DNA from 4 places in the Neobacillus sp. GCM10023253 genome. Region 1 is predicted to be linked to each of the others. Evidence: predicted binding sites of a transcription regulator. Region 1 holds the regulator's gene; each other region holds the start of a gene.
The links. The regulator Rex, encoded in region 1, represses fermentation and respiration genes when NADH is low (regulators of the CRP and FNR family bind a similar motif). The targets are predictions, from matches to a motif close to TTGTGAAATATTTCACAA.

Region 1 (2,209 bases):
TGGTGAATTAGCATTCTTTTCACAAAGCTTTCCCAAGGTGTCATATTTCTGGAAAAAAGACCTTCTCCGAAAATTTCATTCTCTAATTGATGAACTTCTTGAGGACGGACAATCCGGTCAATCCGATTATTAAAAGCATCAAAGTGAAGCATGTAGGGGCGGACTTCCGGCCTGGCAATTCTTTCAGCTAACCGGTTCCATTTTGCAGATACTGTTGGCGAAAAGGATAATAGTTTTTCGTGGACTTGGCTGTGCTGAGAACCCGTAAATTTCTTAACCGCTTTTTGTAAAAACGGTTCATCACGATACCAATCAAGGTTGTCACGTTTTTCGAGAAATTCATCAAAGCTGTAAGAATTTTTTCCTTTCGCTTCTGTCTCTTGGGAAACAAGCTTCATAAAAACGCCACTCTCCTCATGAATGATAATTCATAATTTTCAATTTAATTTTAAATGTAAGGATATGGCAGCGTCAAATATAAGTAGAAAACAAAAAAAAGGCCGAACTAATCAGACCTCATAAAAAGATATCTTTATTGCTGCGCCCTTCTATAACGGTATTGGTTCCACTGAAAATAAATAAAGCATCCGATGCAAAAACCTAGAATTGCCACAAAGGCAGCCACCGCGACAAGAATCGTGAACACATAGCCAACACCATTCCATCCCAGCAGGAATCCTACAAATCCAATTCCCAAACACGATACGGCAATTTTTTGATTAAATTGCTGCTGCTCCCAATCCTCAGGGATATAAGCCTTTGGGTCCTTTCTTAAAAATAGTTTTGCTATTTGCATAATCGGATTAAATCCGAATAAAAGACCAGACATACCGGCAACAAACGGCACTAACAAAAACCATTCCTGTCCGGATAACCATGTTAACACAACACTTAAAACAATCGTCCACTGGTTTGTTTTCACAAGCGGCCGTGGGATTGAACGAACTTTTTCTGTCATTTTAATTCCAACCTTTCCTATTGGATTACGATAATTACTCGTGTAATCATTTTACCCGCTTCAACTCCCTTTGTATAGTGATCTGTTTAGGAAAAATGTTTCCAAACGAAAAATGGGCCTCTCACCATTTTGGCGAGAAGCCCATTGATTATTTATTCTTCTACTTCGTGGTTTGGATAATGCTTTAAAAAGTAAACAAGTGATTGCAGCTCCACCGCCAGGTCAATATGATGCACGCGGATCGATGAAGGTACATTCAGTCTCGCTGGTGTAAAGTTTAAAATCCCTTTTACATTCGTTTTCACAAGCTTGTCTGTAATCTGCTGTGCAACCGGGGCCGGCACCGTCAAAATCGCCACCGAAATATTTTCCTCAATCAAATACTGTTCTATATCGTCCATCGAATAAACGGGAACATCGCCTATCGAACCGCCAATTTTTCCGGGGTCCACATCGAAGGCACAAGCGATTTTTGTATTATTATTTTTTAAAAAATTGTAGTGTAAAAAGGCTGTGCCGAGATTACCCACCCCGATTAACGCTACCTTTGTTAATTCATCTTGATCAAGTGTTTTCCGGAAAAACGATAACAAATAGTTTACGTTATAGCCGTACCCCTTTTTCCCAAGGGCCCCGAAATAAGAGAAATCCCTGCGAATAGTGGCCGAGTCCACCTTTACTGCTTCACTCAATTCTGCAGATGACACCCTCTGCTTGCCAGAAGAATGAAGGTTTTGTAAAAATCGATAATATAAGGGCAGACGCTTTGCTGTTGCCTGTGGTATTTTCATCGTTTCATTGGACATATTTCTCCCACCCTTCAATTTTAATGGATATATTAGATTTCTCTTCTAAAATCACCGTTTTTGCCGCCGGTTTTTTCCACCAGAAAGGTTGGTCCAATCACCATCCCTTTATCAACTGCCTTACACATATCATAGACGGTCAGGGCACAAACAGAGGCGGCTGTTAGCGCTTCCATCTCAACCCCCGTACTGCCTTTGGTTTTCACTGATGCAGCAATATGCAGTGTATATTGTTCCTGCCCGGCCTGCTCCCACGAAAAACTAATATTGATACCTGTCAATGGAATCGGGTGGCACATTGGAATGATATCCCATGTCTTTTTCGCTGCCATCACTGCAGCAACCTGGGCAACTGCTAAGACATCGCCCTTTTTCATTTCGTGGTTTGTAATTTTTTCATAAATTTCAGTGCATACGGATATGCTTGACTGGGCTATCGCCGTGC
Region 2 (2,209 bases), on a different contig from region 1:
ATTTAGTTATATACCTTGCTTCTGATGATTCAAGCTATTCAACTGGAGCCCAATTTGTAGTAGATGGCGGAATGATCTCTGACTTATAATTGATAAAAACAACTCATGGTTGGAAAAGAAAAATAAGGATGCATGGGGACGGTTCTTTTGCATCATTTTAGCTGTTCTCAGCTCAATTGCCGGAGATGGACCCTAAACCGGCATAGTAAGAAAAGAAATAGGTTTGTTACACTATTTGGCGCATTTCTATTAAGAAGAAATGCGCCAAATTTTATTTTTGAAAAATAAATTTAAGAAATTTATTCGGTAAAGCTGAGAGAAAAAAGGGGTTTCAAGCTTCACATTCCTAATGACTCTTTCACAAAAGCATTTAAATAGTCGACATTGGTCATTTTTTTATTGCATTCGCTGCCATCGGCGCAAATAAGATTGCCAATCGACTTGTAATAATCAGGGTTTTTAGGTTTTTTTGCTTTCGTTACCGTGGAAACATAGGCAACTTCACCAAAGCAATTACAGAAGGAACAAAGGTTCTTTTTGAAAAATAAGGTGCAAAGCCAACATATTAGAAAAGCTTATTCAGCGATAAAATTAAATGTCTCGCCCCATGCAAAGTATCGCCTTTCCAATAATAGGCTTTACATGAGTGGAAGAAGTACCAGACAATCTAACGTGATTCTCCATCTGTAAGCACCCCCTTTAATTTGTAATTATAGCGAAAATCATTATTTGTTTGAATCGTTTTAGGCTATTTTTAAATAAGTCTTTTTTTATTACATAAACCGCCTGATAGAGGTCTTTTGTATCAGGCGTCGAAATAGTATAAAAGTTAGGGTTCCATTGTTTACTTCCGGAAATCGCAGCCCATTCGTTATACAGCTACTTACTCCCACGCACAGCATACATATCGTTAACTTCCGAGCGAAACATCATCCACAAGATTTTGAGGAAGATTTAAAAGCCTGACACTACTGGAAGAACATTATTAAAAATAGTAACAGCTGAATTTCTGCTACATTCGTGTAACAAATAGTTTCATTTGTTAAAATTTTTTTGCTTTTGTTTGAATTTATTTTAAGAGATTGTTAAATCTTGAACAATCCTCCCTGAAGCCAAAATACATTTGCTATGCTGTGGATGTATCGAAACTAAATTGCGGAGGTGTTGTTAATGTTAGTAAATTGGTTAAGACAAAGCAAAACTGCATCTGGTATTTTAACTGTTCTTCGTTTATATCTTAGTTACGTTTGGCTCACGGCGGGGTGGCACAAATTATCAAGCGGAGATTTTGACGCTTCGGGATTTTTAAAAGGAGCAATCGCTAACCCAGTTAAAGGTCCTGACGGTGCGGTTGTTTTTGGCTGGTATGTTGATTTCTTAAAACATGTTGCATTGCCTAATGCCCATATCTTCAATACGATTATTCCTTTAGGTGAATTTCTTGTTGGTTTAGGATTATTACTAGGATGCTTAACAACAGCTGCCATGTTCTTTGGTCTATTGATGAACTTCTCTTATTTATTTGCTGGAACGATTTCTTCGAACCCATTAGATATTTTATTAGGAGTTATAATCCTATTTGCAGGCGCTAATGCTGGAAGAATCGGACTAGACGGCTGGATAAAGCCATTCATTAGAAAAACAGTACTTAAACGCAAAGTAAAAGGCAACAACCAAACCGTAAAAGATAACCAATCAGTCATAGACAATAAACCTGTCAACCTAAATTAGATGCATGGGGACGGTTCTTTTGCTTCATTTTCAGTCGTTTTCAGCTGCATTTGCCGGAGATGGAACCTGAACCGGCACTGCGGAATGGGACAAGAGAACCGTCCCTATGCATCATTCAAGAGGGAAAGCCTCCATCACGAGTTTGAATGACGCAAAACAAAGGTAAGAGGCATATTTTCAGGCGAAGCATTAATTTAGTGATTGAACAAACGACAGCGTAACCGCCGCTGTTTTGTCAATCTGTGAAACCAAAAAGACCTGCCATCAGGCGGCTTGAAAAAAATAAACACAGCAATCTCATCAAGAGTGCTGTGAGCCCTAATATTTTTAACTTGAATTGTCGCGAAATAAATCAATATACAGGTTTCCTTTTGATCCTACAACAGCGTAGGAAATTTCAGAGACCTGAACGTTTCTCTTTTTTAATTCTGCCAAGAACCAGTCTTTATCGTAATCGTGGGATAGAGAACCACTTACT
Region 3 (2,209 bases), on a different contig from region 1:
ATACCCATAATAATACTCCGCATCCTGACAAACCAACGGGAGAAATTAACAGTAAACTTCAATTGTGTGAATCCTGCCATGAAACGGACAGTGCTGAAAAGCTCGGCGACCCTGGAGTAAAATATCGTCTGTTTGAATATAAAAAGTCGAATACTGCATTAGGAATTTATGAAGACTTTCAGCTTTGCCTTCGCTGTCATAATGGAGATTTTCAGAAAAAGGCTACGAACACCCCTGACATTGCCAGGTATTATAATAATTTAACGGAAGTAACTATAGCGCAGTATGAAAAAACAAATGGTCAATCGTCATTTGCAAACCGCGAAATTTCGGCAGCAGAGAAAAACTTTTCAGGTCATATCATCAAAGCGCAAGATGGAAGTCCTCTTGCAGGTCACATCCCATGTGCTGAGTGTCATGATACTCATGGGTCTAACAATGTTGACCAAATAAAAACGCAAATAGGACATGAAAATCCAACAACATTTAATTTAACATCATTTGACCCGAATGCCATTGTAAAATGGGATGCAGGGAAGCAGCAAAGTTTCTGTATTGCCTGCCATAATGGCTCAACTGCCATATACGGTGTTACAGGTAAAGCGATTTATGATGAAAAGACAGAGCTATCCATTAATCCGGCAATACCTGATCATAATAAAAAAATTACAGAAACAACAAAGCCTTGTTCAGAATGTCACAGTAACAGTAAGTCGTTTGTTGAGGCAGCGCATGCTCCAAAAAAATAAAAAAATCGAGAGAACTCCTCTCGATTTTTTTATTTTTTCCGGTTGCCAATTTAAATAACATAACAAATATCATTATGTGAATATACTAAAAATATCAATAATTCTAAAAAATTACACATTATTTTGAAAATACATCTGCTATACTTTTTCTAGGACCTTATTACCATATAATTTAGGCCTTTATTCATATGGTAAATAAGAGGTAGATAGTGTAAATAGACCTATTGGATAATAGGTCTATTTACACGATTTCTAATCTTTTGCCAAGGGGAAGGTGATCCGATAGAAATGTTGATTTGGCTATAACGAAAGTGGATAGAGAGAGGAGAAAGAGAAAATGTCTCGTAAAATGGGGAGTTTTAAGTTGAGACGAAAACCTATTCTGATTATGTTGTTGTTTTTATCCCTTGGATTGTTACTAAGTGCATTCTATGTTTCTGCAGTTGATACTTTTTATAGTAATTACTATCCTGCAAAGGGATCCAAGGTTACAGTATCAAGCCCAAAAATAGCTGTTTATGTAAAAAGCTTATATGAATTAGACAGTTCCACAGTAAAAATGTGGTTAAACGGAATGGACGTCACTCCGAATTTTGTAAATAAGAGTCTTAAAGAAGGAACTATCAGCTTCAATACCTCTAATCTAAAAGACGGGGTCAACACAGTAGAGGTCAGCATTAATGATAAAGGCGGGAATACCCTTAGTGATTCCTGGACATTCACAGTTGCAGAGCCTCCTAAGTTTAACGGCATCAATCCTGCTGATAAAAGTGAGCAGTTAAAAGCAAACCAATTAACCGCAGTTGTAAGTGACAATCATGCAGTTAATTGGGATACGGTGACGCTAAAAATAAACAATTCTTATGTTGATTCTACCAAGTTGGAAATCAATCGGGAAACAGGAAAGATCACCTATAATTATATTTTTCCAAATAACAGTTATACTGCTGTTCTTGAGGCAAAAGATATCTCGGGCAACAGTGGCACCAAGAGTTGGACCTTTACAGCTGACTCGGCTGCACCTAGTTTGGTAAACCTCTACTATTTTAAGGATAGCGCTGTCATTACAGATGGGATATTAAAATTTAGCGGGGAGTTAAAGGATCTTGTCGATATTAAAGACAATGTTACTCTGTCTTTGGATGGATCCCCTTTAAAGATAAATTTTAAGTATAAAGGATATATAGATTATTATGATGAATATATTATTACCTCTAAAAAGCAAGCCTTTATAGATTACGAGGGAACTATCGCAAATGGCAGCCATACATTAACATTGTTTGCAGAAGATACATTAGGCAATGCAGTTACCCGAAACTGGAATTTTACCGTTTCCGTCAAGCCGGTGGTTTCAAATCAGACTCCACTAAAATATGGAGTGGACGATTTAAAGCCGACTATATCTGCCGTAGTAAAATCACCAAATGGCTCAATTAATCCTGGTTCTATTCAATTTAAAT
Region 4 (2,209 bases), on a different contig from region 1:
GCTCGCCGGATCCAAAAATGGAGCGAGCGGGGCAACGAAGTAAAAGATTCTTGGGTCCTTCCCGCAGGCCAGGTGGATGGTTTCACAAAATTCAATGTTTTCGACAGCACTTTCATACGTCTGCCCAGGGATTCCAACCATAAAGAACAGGTCAAATTTTTTACAGCCATTTTTGAGAGCGAACTGCAGTGTTTCGATCACCTTTTCATTTGAGCAGCTGAATTTCCCGTTATATTTCCTGATTTTTTCGTCATGGGTTTCAAGGGTAATTTCAATGCTGTAATGAGGCACGCTTTCATTCATCAGCCGGAAAAATTCTTCATCCGCATATTGAAATAACTCAAAGACGATTTCGTTTTTCAGCTTCAATTTTTTCAAACGGCAAAAAAATTCCTCAACATATTCTTGTCCACCCTGTCTTAGATCATGGAGGATAAAAATCGGCGCCCGGCTGAACCGGGAAATAAATTGAATATCCTCGACGAGCTTTTTCGGTGACCGCAATGCTAGCGTATGACGGTTGCAGTTTTGCCCATAAGCCTCTCTTGATCCGCCGCAAATCAAACAGTTCTGTGTGCAGCCGCGTGCGGTCAGCAGTGCGGTGTTCGGGTATTGAAGCCAGCCGTTGTATGGCAGCGGATCGAGGAAATTTCGGTATTTGAAAACGGAACGAATGGTGTAGCGGTAACCGGGAACATCAATATCATCGAGATCCTTTGGCACGTACGTTAACGGATTATAGCCAGTCTCGGTGCCCTTTTTCCACGTTAAATTAGGGATATCTGCAAAATGCGTATTTCCAGTCTCCAGCTTATTCATCAACAGCAGCATCAGCTTTTCTGTCGAGTCCCCGCGCATCACGAAATCAATAAATGGATATTGGATTAGCTCCTTGTGATAATACGTGGCCGACAATCCGCCAAAAATAATCGGGGTGTCCGGATGAAGCTGCTTGACAATTTTCGCTAGCTCAATACTGCCGTGGGCATGTGGCAGCCAGTGCAGATCAATGCCAAACGCACTTGCCCTGATCGATTTTAATTTTTTTTCGACATCAAAGTTTGGGTTCATGAGCATTCGGTTGGCGATATTGATGATTTTGACGCGAAGTCCATAACGCTCCAAATAGTCGGCGATGCTGGTCAGGCCGATGGGGTACATTTCAAAAACGGGCGAGGATGGAACAACATCACTGATCGGTCCGGCAAGCAAAGGATTTTTTCGGAAATCGTAAACACTTGGAGCATGCAGCAGTACTAAATCGTATTTCATGGGAAACACCTCTTTGATTTGTAGTGTAATAACTCCTTTTGGGGTATATATATAAATGTTTTTTCAAGAAAGGATTTGTGAGGGAATTCACAAGGTTTTTTAATGTTATGATCTCTGTTTACTTTAGTTTACTATAATAGTTGTTGGCTAGAGTGACAATCAGGTGACAAATTTTGGTTAACTTTGTGCCGAATAAATTTAATACAAAGGTAGTAGGCAAGAATAATCCTTTAGCCAAATAGAAAACGCATAGCGGTTTATGACATAATAGTGGATATCAAACCAATCTGGTTTGCCGAGGGCCTAGTCCGGTCAGTGTGATTCATTAGACCGGGTTGGGTCCTTATTTTTTGCGGACGTTTGGCCGACTGAACAATCATTCATATTGTTTTCAATCTATAAATACATTAAACTAGAATAAACAGAAAATTAAGTAAACCGTCACAGAATTTGGAGGGGAAGCTTTGGGCGATATCGGCATTTTGCAAAAAAAAGAACAGCTTTCAAGGCAATTCCTACTATTGATATCAATCATTGGAGTATTTCTTTATCTCCAATTTGGCCTGCTTGATTTATCGGTTCCCCATCAGCCAATGATTTTGACGTTGCTGGTGTTGTTTCTCTTTATTGTTGAACTGTTTCCAGTACCTGTTTGGAAAGGTCAAATAACCATCTCATTTCCATTGGTTTATGCCATATACCTTATCGATGGCTTAGCCTATACGATTGTTTTTTATGGGATTATTGTTGCAGCCATTAACATTATGAATAGACGGCCGCTCCGAATTATTTTCTTTAATCCGGCCATGCAGGTGATTAGTTTTTATATTGCCCATCTGCTTTGCCAATGGCTGTATCCGCAGATGCCAATCGAAGGGCTGTCAAGGGTGCTGCAGGGAATCATCCATTTTAATTTGCTCATCATTCCCTTTTATTT

Region 2: a site for Rex is predicted at 1,083-1,100, ahead of ACFPA1_RS20670 (DoxX family membrane protein). Genes of this name have one in related genera too.
Region 3: a site for Rex is predicted at 851-868, ahead of ACFPA1_RS12260 (cytochrome c3 family protein). Genes of this name have one in related genera too.
Region 4: a site for Rex is predicted at 1,348-1,365, ahead of ACFPA1_RS24090 (TIGR04190 family B12-binding domain/radical SAM domain protein). Genes of this name have one in related genera too.

What each region holds. Positions count from the first base shown of each region.
Region 1 covers NZ_JBHSHV010000011.1:5,784-7,992, reverse strand. The annotation lists gene ACFPA1_RS13785 (acyl-CoA dehydrogenase family protein) at 1-398, opposite strand, end outside; gene ACFPA1_RS13780 (DUF4395 domain-containing protein) at 533-958, opposite strand; gene ACFPA1_RS13775 (redox-sensing transcriptional repressor Rex) at 1,111-1,764, opposite strand; gene moaC (cyclic pyranopterin monophosphate synthase MoaC) at 1,797-2,209, opposite strand, start outside.
Region 2 covers NZ_JBHSHV010000018.1:13,027-15,235, reverse strand. The annotation lists gene ACFPA1_RS20675 (SDR family NAD(P)-dependent oxidoreductase) at 1-89, shown strand, start outside; gene ACFPA1_RS20670 (DoxX family membrane protein) at 1,171-1,731, shown strand; gene ACFPA1_RS20665 (DUF421 domain-containing protein) at 2,059-2,209, opposite strand, start outside.
Region 3 covers NZ_JBHSHV010000008.1:329,732-331,940, reverse strand. The annotation lists gene ACFPA1_RS12265 (multiheme c-type cytochrome) at 1-749, shown strand, start outside; gene ACFPA1_RS12260 (cytochrome c3 family protein) at 1,087-2,209, shown strand, end outside.
Region 4 covers NZ_JBHSHV010000027.1:114,040-116,248, forward strand. The annotation lists gene ACFPA1_RS24090 (TIGR04190 family B12-binding domain/radical SAM domain protein) at 1-1,272, opposite strand, end outside; gene ACFPA1_RS24095 (GAF domain-containing sensor histidine kinase) at 1,737-2,209, shown strand, end outside.